2 regions of the Carnobacterium sp. FSL W8-0810 genome follow, and region 2 is predicted to be linked to the other one. Evidence: a T-box and tRNA genes for the amino acid it is inferred to sense, from the RefSeq annotation. Region 2 holds a T-box; the other holds one or more tRNA genes.

Region 1 (9,090 bases), 1.6 Mb from region 2:
TATTACCTGTTCCCTCAACTTATTTGGTTGCGTATTATAGGAAGAATCGCGTTCCCGTGTTTTCTCTATACAACTGTTCAAGGTACTGAACATACCAGAAACTTTAAAAAATATGTGTTCCAATTGATCGGTACGGGTGTGCTCACTATTCCAATTAGCCTGTATTCTGGAACAACCTTTAACGTATTGTTTACGCTAGCTTTAGTTGCGCTTTCTGTTAAAGATAAACGCTTTTTTGGTATAGCATTGTTATTGAGTTACTTTTGTGAATATGGAATTTATGGCTTTTTATTAGGTTGGTCTATTTATTGTATGGTATCTGTGAACAAGAAAATAGGTGCCTTATTCTTTTTGGTTCTGCATTTATTCATAGGTTCATCTTTACAAATTTTTGCGCTTTTAGCACTTTTTCTACTATTAATAGAGAACTATAGCTGTAGTAAAAAGATACCCAAAGTTTTTGGCTATCTGTATTACCCTTTGCATCAAGTAATCTTATTAATTATTAAAGCTACTATATAAAGGAGGAATGATAGTTATGAACGCACAACAAATGTGGAGTGAGCTTATCTCAATTCACCCTGAATACCAGAACACAACTTATAATGCTTGGAGTTATGGAGTAGAAGCAAACGAGTTGGCGCGGTTAACTTTTGAAAAAATAAAAACGGCTACAGCTTCTGCGTTTGAAGAATATGCTTTAGAAAATGAAGCTCTGCCTGAAGAAGGTGAGTTAAATATTATATTAAATGCGGATGAAGAAGCAGTCTGTATCACAAAAACAACTAAAGTATCAGTTGTTCCTTTTCAAGATGTATCCAAAGAACATGCATTCAAAGAAGGAGAAGGAGACCGTTCTTTAGAATACTGGAGAAACGTACATAAAACTTTTTTTGAAAATGGCTATAAGAAAAGCGGATTGATGTTTCATGATAATATCCCTGTCGTATGTGTAGAATTTGAAGTAATTTATAAATAAAAGCTTCTTTAAAAGAGTGGTATACTAACTAGTAACAGGATGAAAGAGTATAGTTAAAAACAGAATAAGTTGAAAGGATGTATCATTATGATTATTAGAGAACGTGAAAATGATTTTGTTATGATTGAACAAATGCACCATGCTCAATTTGCTGGAGATGTTATGACTAAATGGGAATCAGGGCTTTTTCAAGGAAGTCAGTTAAGAAAATCAGTGGATTATGCTATTCGTATGCATGACTATGGCTGGGAAAATCTCGACAGAACTCCATTTTGGAATGATAAAAAACAAGTTCCATACTCCCTTTTTGATTTTCCAAAAGCACCGAAAGTTATTTTTTATACGTATGGTATTGATGCAGTTGAAAAAGTTGACCGATATGCAGCTTTGTTATGCAGCAGACATTACATTCAGTTCTTTTTAAAAGATTCTTCAGAAGAATCACAAGCTTTTCTTAAACAAGAAGAAGAACGAAAAGAAAGAATTATTGCCACATTGGATAATTTTGATGAGGGCATATTTAATTTTCATTATGCTTTACTGGCATTAGGAGATACGATATCTGTGTTTGCTTGTGTTAATGAACCAGGAGCTACGCAAGAGACAATTAACCCATTCTTTAAAAAGGGTCTTTCATTATCTTCGGAACTGGGTTTAGCAGAGCCCACTATGAAACCTGTGTGGGTAGATGAACAGACGATTGCATTGGATGTTTTTCCTTTTGAAACACCAATTACCAGTACGTTGGTTCAAAAAATAGTTTCAAAAACAGTTATTGCAGAAAAAGGTCTTTTAGATAGTTACGATCAAGCTGAATACGAAGAAATAACGATCAATATTCGACCAAAAGAGTAAGATAGATTGACAACAAGAGTATAAAATAAATTCTGACGAAGTTATTGACAATTAGTTAGAGAACTTGTATAGTCTTAACGGAACAACAAATTAACTGAAACATTAAAAATTAAATAATCTTATCTGAATGATAAAAGTAGTCAAAGTGCTTTCCATTCCTTTTGTAAAGAGCAAAAGGGTGGAGTGGGCACTTTTTTCGTGCAAAAAAATAGAAGGAGTGAACGAGCTTGACATTAGAATTTGAAACAATTGCAGCCATTTCAACGCCTCCTGGTGAAGGAGCAATAGGAATAGTAAGGTTGAGTGGTGAACAAGCTATTGAAATAGCAGATCGTGTATATAGATCTGGTTCAAAAGCATTGACTGAACAACAAAGTCACACAATTCACTATGGTCACATTGAAAATCCTAAGACAAATGAAGTAATTGATGAAGTGATGGTATCGGTTATGCGTGAGCCAAAAACTTTTACTAGAGAAGATGTTGTTGAAATTAATTGTCATGGTGGTATTACATCTGTCAATCAAGTCTTGCAATGTGTTTTACAAAATGGAGCTCGCTTAGCAGAACCCGGTGAATTTACTAAACGGGCTTTCTTAAATGGACGAATTGATTTGTCTCAAGCAGAAGCAGTAATGGATTTGATACGTGCTAAAACAGATAGAGCTATGCATGTTGCGTTGAAGCAATTAGATGGGAACTTATCTCATTTGATTCGTAACTTACGTGTAGAAATATTAGATACCTTAGCTCAAGTAGAAGTAAATATTGATTATCCTGAATACGATGATGTTGAAGAAATGACGTCAAAATTATTGATTGAAAAAGCTAAAATAGTTAAAGCATCCATTCAACAATTATTGGAAACCGCTAGTCAAGGAAAGATTTTAAGAGAAGGATTGGCAACAGCAATTATTGGGCGGCCAAATGTTGGTAAATCTAGCTTATTAAATTATCTGTTAGATGAAGAGAAAGCTATTGTTACCGATATTGCCGGTACAACCCGAGATGTGATTGAAGAATATATCAGTGTTAGAGGCGTTCCGTTAAAACTTGTAGACACAGCAGGTATTCGTGAAACAGAAGATATTATTGAACGAATTGGTGTAGAACGAAGCCGCCAAGCCTTAAGTGATGCAGATCTAGTTTTATTAGTCTTTAATCAAAGTGAACCTTTAACAATAGAAGATAAAGCTTTAATTGAAGCAACGAATCACCATAATCGTATTGTTATTTTAAATAAAATCGATTTACCAAATAAATTAGATTTAAATGAATTAGAACAGTTAGTAGAACCAGAAAGTATTGTGAAAACCTCTATTTTATCTAAATCTGGTGTAGATGTTTTAGAAAAGAAAATAGCAGACCTCTTCTTTACAGGCCAAACAGGTGAGCGAGACGCTACTTATGTCTCTAATGTGCGTCATATCGCTTTATTAAACGATGCAGAAGCTGCATTAGATGAGGTTATCAGCGGAGTAGAAATGGGCATGCCAGTTGATTTGATTCAAATAGATATGACACGTTGTTGGGATCTATTAGGTGAAATCACAGGAGACAGCGTCCAAGATGAACTCCTAACTCAATTATTCAGCCAATTCTGTCTAGGAAAATAAGGATGTGGAGTGTCTCGTTTATCCTCGACAAGAAAACAGGAAAAATTCGTAGGGGTTTTTTCCCCCGAAGAAGTTTTATCTTTTTCTCGAGAGGATGAGACACGCAGCTCAACTAAAAGTCACTCAACTCAATGAATAAAACAAAAAATAAATTCGACATAAATAAACAAAGAGAAAGATACGAAAGAAAGGACTGTTTAAATGAATCATTACGAAGCTGGAGATTTTGATGTCATCGTTGTTGGTGCAGGTCATGCTGGATCAGAAGCAGCATTAGCCGCAGCAAGAATGGGAAGCCAAACGCTTTTAATTACCATTAATCTAGATATGGTTGCTTTTATGCCATGCAACCCATCAATCGGAGGTCCTGCTAAAGGAGTAGTAGTTCGAGAAATCGACGCTCTTGGCGGTGAAATGGGACGTAATATCGATAAAACGTATATCCAAATGAGAATGCTAAATACGGGTAAAGGACCCGCAGTTAGAGCTTTACGCGCTCAAGCGGATAAATTTATGTATGCAAATGAAATGAAAAAAACTATTGAAGAAACTAAAAACCTTGTTTTAAGACAAGGAATTGCTGAAGAATTGATTATTGAAGATGGTATTTGTAAAGGAATCATTACAAATACTGGTGCTATTTATCGTTCTAAGGCTGTTATTTTAACTGCAGGTACATCTTCACGTGGCCAAATCATTATCGGCGAACTGAAATATTCTTCTGGTCCAAACAATTCACAACCGTCTATTAAACTATCAGAAAGTTTATTAGAAAATGGATTTGAATTAAATCGTTTTAAAACTGGGACTCCTCCTAGAGTTAAATCCTCAACGATTGATTATAGCGTTACTGAAGAACAACCTGGGGATGAAAAACCAAATCATTTTAGTTACGAAACGCCAAACAGTGCTTATTTAAAAGATCAATTATCATGCTGGTTAACGTACACGAATGAATCAACTCATCAAAAAATCCAAGACAACTTGCATCGTGCACCGATGTTTACCGGGATTGTTGAAGGAGTAGGAGCTCGTTACTGCCCGTCTATTGAAGACAAAGTGGTTCGTTTTAGCGACAAGCCAAGACATCAATTGTTTTTAGAACCTGAAGGACGCGACACAGAAGAAGTCTATGTCCAAGGTTTATCAACATCACTTCCAGAAGATGTTCAACAAGAGATTCTGCACTCCATTGAAGGATTAGAGAATGCTGAAATGATGCGTACAGGTTACGCAATTGAATATGATGTGGTTACGCCGCATCAATTGCGTCCCTCTTTAGAAACAAAAGTAGTTGAAAATCTATTCACTGCTGGACAAATGAATGGAACTTCTGGTTATGAAGAAGCTGCTGGACAAGGAATTATGGCTGGTATCAATGCAGCACTTAAAGTTCAAGGAAAAGAACCCTTTGTTATGAAACGTAGTGAAGGATATATCGGAGTTATGATTGATGATTTAGTGACTAAAGGAACGAATGAACCTTATCGTTTATTGACGTCTCGTGCAGAGTACCGGTTGCTTTTACGTCATGATAATGCAGATTTTAGATTAACTGAAATAGGGCATCAAATTGGATTGATTTCACAAGAACGTTACAATACATTCTTAGTGAAAAAAGCTCAGCTTGAAGGAGAACTAGAACGTTTAGGCTCTATTCGTTTGAAACCAACTACTGAGATTCAAACTTATTTAACTGAAAAAAATCAAGCGCCTTTGAAAGATGGTATTTTAGCTAAAGACTTCCTACGTCGTCCGGAAGTGTCTTACCAAGACCTTTTAGCATTTGTTCCTCGTGATTATGAACTGCCAATAGCTGTAGAAGAGCAAGTAGAAATTCAAGTGAAATACGAAGGATACATCGCTAAAGCTTCTCAAAAAGTGGATAAATTAAAACGTATGGAAAATAAACGTATACCGGAAAATATTGATTATGCTGCTATCAATGGTATCGCTACAGAGGCAAAGGAAAAGCTGATTAAAATTCAGCCTGAAACAATTGCCCAAGCTAGCCGTATTAGTGGTGTGAATCCAGCAGATATTTCGATTTTAATGGTTTATGTAGAACAAGGGAAAATAGCTAAAGTTTAATTTTTTAAGTAGCTATAAAAATGAAAAATAGCCTTACAATTAAGCAACATCTTAATTGTAAGGCTATTTTTGTATATATAATTAGTCGTGTTTTTCTATTAGTATTTCCTGGGAAATATAAATTCATAAAAATTGTTTTTGTAAATCTATATTTACGGAATGAATTATTTGAGGTATATTTATTAAAGATTGGTGTAGAAGTAAATAAAGGTTCCTTAGCTCAGTTGGGAGAGCACTACCTCGACAAGGTAGGGGTCGCTGGTTCGAGCCCAGTAGGGACCATCAAAAAAAGAGAGGAAAATCTGTAAAGGATTTTTCTCTCTTTTTACTTTTCATTGAGATGCAAATTTAGTAGTATCCATCAGATTATTCTACTACTAAAGCCATATCTCCTTTACGTAACCAACTAGCTTTTTCTAATACTTTATTCACTACTATAGTAATCGCGATAGGGACCAAACATGCAGTAATGATATAAATAGCAAAAGATCCGCTTCCTTGAGACACAAAAATGTTTAATGGAGCAATCAAAGAACAAAAACCTAATCCTCCTAAAGCACTCGGAGCTGTAAATCCTAGAGCAACAGTTGAAATAGGCGCAGCTACTGCAGCAGCAAGAGTGGGACCAATCAAAATTCGAGGGTTTTTAACAATATTTGGCAATTGTACTTTTGGCGTACAAACAAATTGGGCTAAGAATCCACCAAGGTTATTTTGACGCATAGAGACAAATGAAAAACCAATATACATACTAGTTGTTCCCACCAGCATAGCTGCACTTGAAACCGGATCAAGATTTAATGCGATAGCAATGGCAGCTGAAGAAGCTGGAGACATCAACACTAAGCCACCGACAACTGAAATAACAGCTGCACCAATAACCGGAGAATCAGCAACTGAAGCAGAGATAAAAGCACTAACGATATTTAAGAATGGAGCGATAACAAGATTTAAGTAATAACCAGCTATACCACCAGCTAAGACTGCAGTAATAGGAATAGCCATCATGTCTAATGGAGTTTTCCCTGAAATACGTTTTCCAACAAAAGTAGCGATCGTTGCGGCAATTAGACAGCCAATCGGTTCACCAGTGGCAATAGTGATCATGCCATCCGCGGTCGTTTGAATAGCTCCAGCACCGATTGCTCCAGCAGCCATAGCACTAAAGATCGTAAGAGTATTTCCACCCAACATAACTGCAATACCAGCACCAATTGCAGGAGCCATCAACATTTTAACAGCTGTTCCGATAATAACTAAAATAGTAAGGCCAGTCATGTTTCCGATTGTTTCTAATAGTAGACCGATCCCAATCGTTACAAAAATAGCATTTGCGATCCCTGATGATGCTTTATACATTCGATCTAATAGATAAGTTTTCATTTTTCCAGCCTCCATAGTTTAGTTTTAATAGTCGTCTAACATTTTTTCTCTTACAAAACAACCAAACAAAAAAGACAAGCCTTTGTATACAGGCTTGTCTCATCTAACCGATGATTGAGCCCGAGTACGCAAACGAGGACTCAACTAAATGAATAGTTCGAATCCTTTGCTAAATTAATAAGTTAATAATGACTAAAGAACCGTTCAATTGAGAACGAGTGTTGAATGAATTAAAAGTTGTAGTTTTCATATTGAACATCTCCTTTTCATAATTGTTTTCTGACTATTTCCAATATTCTAACAACCTTACGCGAGGATGTCAACGGATTTTATCATTTATTTCTAATTTTTTTTAACGTATTCTCATTTAATGTTTATTTTTTTTAAAAGTTTATCTATTTAAGGAGCTTAAAAAGTGCGGTAAAGCATTGCACTTCTAGCCAATTTGTTATACAGTTAAAAAGATGGATTTGTGAAACATAAAAGTGTTTCACGATAGTAAAAAGGAGTTGAGTTAATGAATCCTGAAGAGTTTAAAAAAGCCCTTGAAGATAAGGGAATGACGGTTACTGAGAAGCAAATGGAACAATTTGATCAATACCTTAAACTACTACAAGAATGGAATGAAAAAATTAATTTAACTGCAATCACGCAAAAAGAAGAAGTGTATTTAAAACACTTTTATGATTCTATTACAGCTGGTTTGTATGTGGATTTTAAGAATGGGGTCCAAAGCCTATGCGATGTAGGTGCAGGTGCCGGGTTTCCAAGCATCCCCCTAAAGATTATGTTTCCTCAATTAGAAGTCACAATAGTAGATTCATTAAATAAAAGAATTCAATTTTTAACTTTATTAGCAGAAACACTAGGATTAGAAGGGGTTCACTTCTACCATGATCGAGCAGAAACATTTGGACAAAATAAACAATTTCGTGAATCATTTGATTTTGTAACAGCTAGAGCAGTAGCTCGTATGAGCGTGTTAGCTGAACTGTGCTTACCTTTAACTAAAAAAGGCGGATTATTTATTGCGCTTAAAGCAAGCAATACAAAAGAAGAAATGGACGAAGGACAAAAAGCCATTGCTACACTAGGCGGGAAATTTCGTGAAGAATTTGTATTTGAACTTCCACATGAAGCTGGAGAACGTCACATTGTATTAATTGACAAAAAGAAAGAAACACCTAAAAAGTATCCTAGAAAACCGGGAACACCAAATAAGAATCCACTATAGTAGAAACCGATAACTATCAGAGCGTTTCTATTCGGATTCAACTACTCAATAAGAACGTTTTTTGATACAATAGAATCAAAGGACTTAGAGGACTGAGGGAGAGAAAAAGAATGGCGTTGTCTGATTTATTTGGTTCAGGAAAAGCTAAAAAGAAAACTGAGAATGAAGAGGATACTCTGTTAGAGGAATTAAAAAACCAAAAACGAGTTCAACAGATTGCTGTTGAAAAGATTGTTCCTAATCGTTTTCAGCCAAGAAAAGTATTTGATGAAGAAAAATTAGATGAATTAGCTCGTACGATTCACATTCATGGTTTGATTCAACCCATTATTCTTAGGAAATATGAAGAAGACAAGTATGAAATCATTGCAGGAGAAAGACGTTTTCGCGCAATGCAAAAATTGACATGGACAGAAGTACCTGCAATTGTCCAAGAAATGTCAGATAATGAAACGGCTTCTGTAGCGTTGATTGAAAATTTGCAAAGGGAAGAATTGACTGCTATTGAAGAAGCTGAGGCTTATCAGGGGTTAATGGCTTTAAATGAATTGACGCAAGAAGCACTAGCGCAACGCATTGGTAAAAGCCAATCGTTCATAGCAAATAAATTGAGGTTGCTAAGACTAGCGGAGCCTTTAAAAGAAGCATTACTTAATAGAAAAATAACTGAGCGACATGGGCGCAGTATGTTAGCTCTATCGCATGAGGAACAAATTGCCCTATTAAGTAGTATTGTTGAAAAAAAATTAACGGTTAAAGAAACAGAACGTTTAGTAAAACAACAGTTGGCTGAGAAGAACAAGTCTCAAGAACAGCCTAAAAAACGTATCAGAAAAATCTCGAAAGATCTTCGTTTAGCTTTAAATACCATTAACAAGTCAGTTGATTTGATTAAGGAAACCGGTATGCCTTTAGAAGCAAAAGAAGAAGAT
Region 2 (9,090 bases):
CAAAAGGATGAGGTTTTTTTAAACTTAATAAAAGCAGCTCGTAAAGCGAAGTTGCCAGTAGCTATTCATATATTAGGAGATAGAGCTTTCGGAAAAGTAATTGAAACACTCAATGAATACCCTCCATTACCGGGTCAACTTGACCGTATGATTCACACTCCATGGCTAAATGAAGAATTACTAAAGAAAGCTAAAAGTTTACCATTAGTTTTTGACCTACAGCCTCAATTTATGAGTAGTGACTTGCCTTGGGCATTAGATGTTTTAGGCGAGAACCATCCGCCTTTGGTATTTGCTTGGAAGAGTATAAAGGAATCCGGTTTTCCGGTTGCAGGCGGCAGTGATGCGCCAGTTGAAATCCCAAACCCTTTTTATGGCATCCATGCAGCTGTTACTAGGACTGTGAGAGAAGGTAAAACAGCTGAACGTTATTTTCCTGAAGAAGAACTTTCTGTATATGAAGCAATTTCTTTGTACACCACTGGAAGTGCAATTGCTGGCTACAAAGAAGATTCTAGAGGAAAAATAAAACCTGGCTATATAAGTGATTTTACTATTCTAAAACAAAATCCTTTTAAAGTGAAACCAGAATATTTAAGTAAAGTGGAAGTTTCAAAAACAGTGATTAATGGAAAAATTGTTTACCAAAAAAAATAAAGTAGGCTTTAAAATTGAATACAAAGAAAAAGAAGATGAAGTTCAAATACGTATCTTCTTTTTTTGTTCAATATAATTGTGATTAATATCACAATTATATTGAGTTAAGGATAAAAAGATGATATGATAATAAAGAAATTAAAGCTTGGGAGGCAGAAATGTGGAGATGAATACGAAGATACATCAAATTCCGAATGCAACAGCACAAAGATTACCCATTTATTACCGTTCATTAAAAAAGTTAAATGAATCTGGTGTAGAGCGTGTTAAATCAAAAGAATTAAGCCAGATGACACAGATTCCTTCTGCAACGATCCGACGTGATTTTTCTCATTTTGGTGAATTAGGCAGAAGTGGATACGGCTATGAAGTTACTTATGTAACGGAAGTTTTTCGTGAGTTATTAAATGTGAATAATATCATTAACGTTGTACTTGTTGGAGCAGGAAACCTTGGGAAAGCGATATTAAGAAATAATTTTAAAAAAGAAAAAAATATCACCATCAAAGGTGCTTTTGATATTGAGTCAAGTTATTTTGGAAAGGAAATTTCAGGAGTGCCAATTTTGCCTATGGAACAGATGAAGAATTTTATTATAAAAGAACAAATTCGTACAGCCATTTGTGCCGTACCTAGTGAAGTGTCTCAAAAAGTAGTGGAACAATTAATTGATGCAGGTATCACTTCTATTTTAAACTTTGCCCCAGGTAGAATAAGAGTGCCGGATAATATTCAAATGAAGTATATTGATTTTTCTAGCGAAATTTTTACTATGGTTTATCAAAATGAAGCTCTTTATCCAGCCAGTTTAGGTGAAGAAGAGTAGGATTACAGGTAAAAAAAGTAAGCTAGCGTAATTTGCCGGGGCATTTGTTTTGTGCTGGAATGTTGCTTTAAAAAAGGATTCTTCGTATACTATTTTAAGAGGAAGCATAGAATAGGGAGTGTTCATATGGAAATAACGAAAAAAGGTACACCGTATAAGTTAAAAGGGATCCAACCAAAAGTTGGAGATAAAGCACCTGATTTTAAAGTTGAAAATTTAGCAGATGAACTAGTTAAATTAAGTGACTTTTCTGGAAAAGTTGTGTTAATCAGTGTAATCCCGGATATCGATACGCGAGTATGTGCGTTGCAAGCTAAAGAGTTTAATAAAATTGCCAGCGAACTAGATGGTGTCCAGTTGATCACTATTTCTAATAACTCGAAAGAAGAACAAGCTGAATGGTGTGCTGGAAAAGATATCTCAATGGAAATGCTGCATGACAGTAACTTGGAATTTGGGGAGGCCTATGGTTTGGTTATGGAAGAGCTTGAAAAGTTAGCTCGTTCAGTTTTTGTGATCAACCCTAGAGGTGAGATCGTTTATCAAGAGATCGTTCCTGAAATGTCTAGTGAGCCAGATTATGATCAAGCTATCAAAGCGACAAGAGCTGCACGTTGATTAAAAAAGATGCATATTGAAAAGTAGCATTTTTAATGCTACTATATAAAAATAAAAGGCAATGAACAAGAGGAGTAATTTTATTTGCTGACTTTGAGAGAATAGAACAGATGCTGAGAGTTCTTAGTCACAGTAAAATGAAGGTAGCTTGGGAGCTGACAAAGTGAAAGTAAAGTAACTTTGTTCGGAGTAACGATCCGTTAAAAATGGAACTAAGAGGTATACTTTTGAAGATAGCAGAAGTATGCAATATAGGTGGTACCGCGAGTGAACAGCATTCGTCCTAATAATAATTTATTATTAGGATGGATGCTTTTTTTGTTTTTCAGATTTATTAAGTGATATTGTAAAGGAGAGATAAAATGACAGATGAATTGAAAATGTCTACTAAATATCAACCAAATGAAGTAGAAGCTGGTCGTTATGAAAAATGGGTAGAAAAAGGACTATTTAAACCAAGTGGAGATAAAACGAAAGAAGCTTATTCTGTTGTTATTCCGCCTCCCAATGTAACAGGGAAATTGCATTTAGGTCATGCTTGGGATACGACTCTGCAAGATATTATCGTTAGACAAAAAAGAATGCAAGGATACGATACATTATGGTTGCCGGGAATGGATCATGCTGGAATCGCAACTCAAGCAAAAGTAGAAGCAAAACTTGCTGAGGATGGAATTTCACGCTATGATCTTGGACGCGATAAATTTATTGATACGGTATGGGATTGGAAAGAGGAATACGCAAGTGTGATTCGTGAGCAATGGGCAAAAGTGGGTATTTCAGTTGATTATAGCCGTGAACGTTTTACATTAGATGAAGGATTATCTGAAGCGGTTCGTAAAGTATTTGTAACAATGTACAATAAAAAATTGATTTACCGTGGAGAATACATTATCAACTGGGACCCAAAAGCTAAAACGGCTTTATCAGATATTGAAGTGATCCATAAAGATGTTGAAGGTGCTTTTTATCATATGAGTTATCCTTTAACAGATGGTAGTGGAGTAGTTGAAATCGCTACGACGCGACCTGAAACGATGTTGGGTGATACAGCGATTGCAGTTCATCCTGAAGATGAACGGTACCAACATTTAATTGGTAAAACAGTTATGTTGCCACTAATGAATCGTGAAATTCCGATTGTTGCAGATGACTACGTTGAGATGGATTTTGGTACGGGTGTAGTGAAAATTACTCCTGCTCATGATCCTAATGACTTTGAAGTTGGGAAACGCCATGACTTGCCGCAGATCAATGTGATGAACGATGATGGTTCAATGAATGAACTAGCTGGTAAATATGAAGCGATGGACCGTTTTGAAGCTCGTAAAGCTGTTATAAAAGATTTAGAAGCAGAAGGACGACTTATCAAAATTGAAAAAATGATACACAGTGTTGGTCATTCAGAGCGTACAGGCGTTGTAGTAGAACCAAGATTATCTACACAATGGTTTGTAAATATGGCTCCATTGGCTAAAGAAGCTATTGAAAGCCAAGGCACAGAAGAGAAAGTGAACTTTGTGCCAGAACGTTTTGAAAATACGTATATGCGTTGGATGGAAAATGTTCATGATTGGGTAATTTCACGTCAATTATGGTGGGGTCACCGTATCCCAGCTTGGTACCATAAAACAAGTGGTGAACTATACGTAGGAATGGAAGCTCCTGAAGATAGCGAAAACTGGGTGCAAGATCCAGATGTTTTGGACACTTGGTTTAGTTCAGCATTATGGCCGTTTTCTACAATGGGATGGCCTGATGAAGAATCTGAAGATTTTAAACGTTATTTCCCTACAAACACACTTGTAACGGGATACGACATTATTTTCTTCTGGGTTAGCCGTATGATGTTCCAAAGTCTAGAATTCACTGGGAAACGTCCTTTCAACAACGTGTTGATTCATGGTCTTATCCGTGATACTGAAGGTCGGAAAATGAGTAAATCTCTAGGTAACGGAATTGACCCAATGGATGTTATTGAAAAATACGGAGCTGATGCACTACGTTGGTTCTTGTCAAACGGTTCTGCTCCAGGGCAAGATGTTCGTTTCAGCTATGACAAAATGGATGCTGCTTGGAATTTTATTAATAAAATTTGGAACGCTAGTCGTTTTGCCTTGATGAATATGGAAAACTTTACTGTCGATCAAATTGATTTATCAGGTGAAAAAACAGTTGCTGACCGTTGGATTTTGACAAAATTAAATGAAACAGTTGAAAAAGTAACAGACTTATTTGAACGGTTTGAATTTGGTGAAGCAGGCCGTCATTTGTACCACTTTATCTGGGATGATTTTTGTGACTGGTACATCGAAATGAGTAAAGAAGTATTGTTTGGAGAAGATGAAAAAGCGAAACAAATGACCAGAAGTATTTTAGCTTATGTATTGGATCAAACATTACGTTTATTGCACCCAATTATGCCTTTTGTTACAGAAGAGATCTGGGAAAATATTCCTCATGAAGGGGAATCATTGGTAGTAGCGGATTACCCAGTTGTACACCCTGAATTATCTGATGAAGCAGCAACTAAAGGTATGGATGTGCTGATGGAACTGATTCGTTCGGTCCGTAATAGTCGTTCTGAAGTAAATACACCGCTGTCTAAAAAAATCGAATTATTGATCAAAACAAATGATCAAACCATTGAACAATTTTTGAAAGACAATACTTCTTATATTGAACGATTCTGTAATCCTGAAACATTGACGATTTCAAGTGATATAGAAGCTCCTGAAACAGCTATGGCTTCTGTGATTACAGGTGCTGAAATCTACTTGCCGTTGGCTGGTCTGATCAACTTGGAAGAAGAAATCACTCGTCTTGAAAAAGAATTAGACAAGTGGAGTAAAGAAGTTAAACGGGTTGAAGGGAAATTAGCAAACAAAAGATTTGTAGAAAATGCTCCTGATGCAGTAGTTGAAGCTGAAAAGGCTAAACAAGTCGATTATCTTGAAAAACAAGTTGCAGTAACAGAACGTATAAAAGTATTGAAAGATCAACTTTAATTTTTTTTAGAGCTATATAACTTTAAAGCGAGTAAAACCTAAGATGATTCTTAGCTTTTGCTCGCTTTATTATTGGGCAGCAATTGAAAAAACAGAATCGAAATTTAAATGAGCCCCTTTATTTTCATGGTTGAAATGACTAAGGTAGTTTATAATTAAATAATATAGGGAATAGAAAAATAGGTGGAGGTAAATGATGTTCACTACGTATGAAGAAGCACTAAACTGGATTCATGCAACTAGAACTTTTGGGAAGAAGCCAGGATTAAAACGAATGGAATGGATGTTAAGTCAAGTAAATCATCCCGAAAGAAAATTTAAATCAATACACATTGCAGGAACAAACGGAAAAGGTTCTACACTAGCTTTCTTAAGAAACATGTTGGAAGCAAATGGACAAATAGTTGGAACGTATACATCTCCATATATAGAAACGTTTAATGAACGTATCAGTGTAAATGGAGAACCTTTACCAGATAATGAAATTTTACGTTTAGCTAATAGTGTTTACCCACTTGCAAAAGGATTAGAAAAAACAGCATTAGGCGGGCCTAGCGAATTTGAAATTATAACGATGATGATGTTGATTTACTTTGGTGAAGGACGAGCAGATGTAGTTCTTGTAGAAGTGGGAATAGGGGGATTAGTTGATTCAACAAATGTCATTACCCCCATTGTTTCGGTCATTACTACGATCGGTATGGATCACATGCAGTTGCTTGGCGATACATTGCCTGAAATTGCTTTAAATAAAGCTGGCATTATTAAAGTTGGTGTTCCAGTGGTGACGGGAAAAATTAAGGATGAGGCTTTAAAAGTAATAGAAAGAAAAGCCGAAGAGCAGAATAGTTTATTATTAAAGTATGACCAAGATTTTTTTGTTACAAAATGGCAAACATTGCCTACATGGGGAGAACAATTTGTATTTGAAGATGATTTTATCCGGCTTAGTCCTATACAAATTGGAATGTTAGGCTATCATCAAGTAGAAAATGCTGCTGTAGCGATTGAAGCGCTAAGAGTTTATAGTCATGAAACAGGATTAGCAGTGAATCATGAAAAGATACTCAGCGGCTTGAAACAAACTTTTTGGCCTGGCAGAATGGAAAAAATAAATGATCAACCGCTTCTTGTGTTAGATGGTGCTCATAATGAACATGCAATGGATACGTTAGCGAAAACGATAAAAAAGAATTTTGCTCAACAAGATATTTATATCATTATGGCTGTTATGCAGGATAAAAATAGCCAAGAGATGATTGATATATTGGAGACTATACCTAATAGTTACTTGATTCTTACAAGCTTTGATTATCCTAGAGCAGCTACACCGGAAGAGTTAAAAAAATTAACAGTGAGAAATGGAATCGTGATCGATCATTGGCAAGAAGCACTAGTAGCCTCCATTAACGAATCGGATGGGAACGGTGTAGTGATCGTAACAGGTTCTTTATATTTTATCTCTGAAGTTAGAGAATTTTTTAAAGCAGCAAATAGATAATTGAAGTGGGGGAGAAGTATGCATAAAGTAGAAGCAGTCATTTTTGATATGGATGGATTGATGTTTGATACAGAAACGCTATATTATGAGGCGAATCGAACAGTAGCAAAGAAAGTAGGGTTGGAATATACTTGGGAGTTTCACGAGAAGTATATTGGGGTTTCTGATGAGGATTTTCATAAAGAACTTTATTTACACTATGAAAATAAACAAGAACAAGTTGAGTCTCTAATCCATAAAGGTGGACAAGCGTTATTGGAGTATGTAGAAGACAATGGTTTGCGTAAGAAAAAAGGATTAATTGAATTATTGGATTATTTGGATAGTAAAAAGATAAAGAAAATAGTTGCTTCAAGTAGTATAAGATCAACTGTCTCTTTGTTTTTAGAAAAAGAGCAACTTACTAGTTATTTTGATGTGATTATAGGTGGAGATGAAGTATCAAAGGCAAAACCTAGTCCTGAAATATACGAAAAAGCTTGGTTAAAGACGGCTGTTTCAAAAGAAAACACTCTTGTTTTAGAAGATTCGCTTAATGGCATCCGTGCAAGTCACGAAGCTGGGGTCCCAGTGATCATGATACCAGACTTAATAAAACCAACTAATGAGGCCAAAGAAAAAACAGTAGCTATTTTTGATGATTTACTAGAAGTTAAAAGGTTTATCGAACAGCAAAATCAACACTAAAAAAATAAAATCGGATCCTCCATTTTCACGGATAGTACTAGTGTGAAAAAGGGAGGATCTCTTTATGACTATAAAAACTATGAATTTAATCAATGAAGTTCCTATTCAGTCGAGGCCTAGAGAACGATTAGAACATTATGGAGAAAAGGCGCTATCCAATCATGAATTACTGGCTATTTTACTGAGAACAGGAACGAAAGGAACGAATGTGCTCTCTTTAGCTTTGTCGATGCTCAATCATTTTGGAAATCTTTATCATTTGAAAACGGCTTCCTGCCAAGAATTAATGGCAGTTTCTGGGATTGGAAGGATAAAAGCTATTGAATTAAAAGCCGCTATTGAATTGGGCATGCGTATTTCTCAGGCTTCCCAAATAAAGATAGGCCAGATTACTTCTAGTACCAAAGCAGGCGAGATGCTATTAGTAGAGATGAAAGGTCTGCAACAAGAACATGTGGTTGTTTTATTTTTAAATACAAAAAATGAAATTATAAAAAAAGAAACGATCTTTATTGGAGGGCTTAATTCTAGCGTTGCCCATCCTCGAGAAATTTTTAGAGGAGCTGTGAGGTATTCAGCAGCGAGAATTATTGTTGGTCACAATCATCCATCAGGCAATCCTGATCCATCTGAAGCAGATATTCAATTTACAAGAAGAATGTCTGAATGCGGAGAATTGATGGGGATTGAATTGTTAGATCATATTATCGTTGGAGAAAGTGAATTTGTAAGTTTAAAAGAAATAGGTATTTGTTAAAAGTTCTGTACATAAAGGTTGCTTAATAAAAATACCCATGCTATACTTACCTTGAGTTTTTGTTAGGTAGAACAAAGAAATGTTTCAGAACATTCCGATTCGCACCGTAAGCAAGAATATCACTATATGTGCTATAAGGCACGAGGAGGAATTTCATTATGGAACAAGGTACAGTAAAATGGTTTAACGCAGAAAAAGGTTTTGGATTTATCGAACGTGAAGGAGCAGACGATGTATTCGTACATTTCTCAGCTATCCAATCTGAAGGATTCAAATCTTTAGAAGAAGGACAAGCAGTAACTTTCGACGTTGAAGAAGGAAACCGTGGACCTCAAGCAGCAAACGTAAACAAAGCTTAATTAAAAATTAAAATTGTTTAAGGAGTCGACTTAGGTTGACTCCTTTTTTGTGTAGTTCGATAACTATTCGTAGGAATAGACTAGGTTAAATAAATATAACTGATTTTCCTATAAGAAAGTTCATTTGAAATAATTTGATTTTTGCCATCTAACTTTATTATCAGATTAATAAGATCATACAGATGATACCGAATAAAAAATGTTTTGAAGATAAGGTTGCTTAATAAAAATACCCATGCTATACTTACGTTGAGTTTTTGTTAGGTAGAAAATAGAATTGTTTCAAAACATTCCGATTCGCACCGCAAGCAAGAATATCACTATATGTGCTATAAGGCACGAGGAGGAATTTCATTATGGAACAAGGTACAGTAAAATGGTTTAACGCAGAAAAAGGTTTTGGATTTATCGAACGTGAAGGAGCAGACGATGTATTCGTACATTTCTCAGCTATCCAATCTGAAGGATTCAAATCTTTAGAAGAAGGACAAGCAGTAACTTTCGACGTTGAAGAAGGAAACCGTGGACCTCAAGCAGCAAACGTAAACAAAGCTTAATTAAAATTAAAATTGTTTAAGGAGTCAGCCTTAGGTTGGCTCCTTTTTTGTATTGTATTTGATTAGAAGATTAATTAATTATGTAATGAAAAAAATAGTTTTAGAGATAAGGTTGCTTAA

What was found. The T-box of region 2 lies ahead of NST49_RS10730 (valine--tRNA ligase). A T-box ahead of a tRNA ligase gene usually reads a tRNA of that ligase, here a tRNA-Val.
Region 1: it has a tRNA-Val gene. The T-box ahead of NST49_RS10730 (valine--tRNA ligase) is inferred to sense a tRNA for this amino acid. The anticodon was not compared.

Annotation. Positions count from the first base shown of each region.
Region 1 covers NZ_JBBOWO010000001.1:585,478-594,567, forward strand. The annotation lists gene NST49_RS02840 (TraX family protein) at 1-522, shown strand, start outside; gene NST49_RS02845 (ASCH domain-containing protein) at 539-979, shown strand; gene NST49_RS02850 (DUF3891 family protein) at 1,067-1,834, shown strand; gene mnmE (tRNA uridine-5-carboxymethylaminomethyl(34) synthesis GTPase MnmE) at 2,062-3,450, shown strand; gene mnmG (tRNA uridine-5-carboxymethylaminomethyl(34) synthesis enzyme MnmG) at 3,652-5,541, shown strand; tRNA gene NST49_RS02865 (tRNA-Val) at 5,751-5,823, shown strand; gene NST49_RS02870 (PTS transporter subunit IIC) at 5,908-6,924, opposite strand; gene rsmG (16S rRNA (guanine(527)-N(7))-methyltransferase RsmG) at 7,442-8,158, shown strand; gene noc (nucleoid occlusion protein) at 8,269-9,090, shown strand, end outside.
Region 2 covers NZ_JBBOWO010000001.1:2,216,673-2,225,762, reverse strand. The annotation lists gene NST49_RS10745 (amidohydrolase) at 1-657, shown strand, start outside; gene NST49_RS10740 (redox-sensing transcriptional repressor Rex) at 824-1,483, shown strand; gene tpx (thiol peroxidase) at 1,610-2,101, shown strand; T-box leader at 2,154-2,390, shown strand; gene NST49_RS10730 (valine--tRNA ligase) at 2,464-5,109, shown strand; gene NST49_RS10725 (bifunctional folylpolyglutamate synthase/dihydrofolate synthase) at 5,306-6,610, shown strand; gene NST49_RS10720 (HAD family hydrolase) at 6,629-7,297, shown strand; gene radC (RadC family protein) at 7,362-8,054, shown strand; gene NST49_RS10710 (cold-shock protein) at 8,213-8,413, shown strand; gene NST49_RS10705 (cold-shock protein) at 8,770-8,970, shown strand.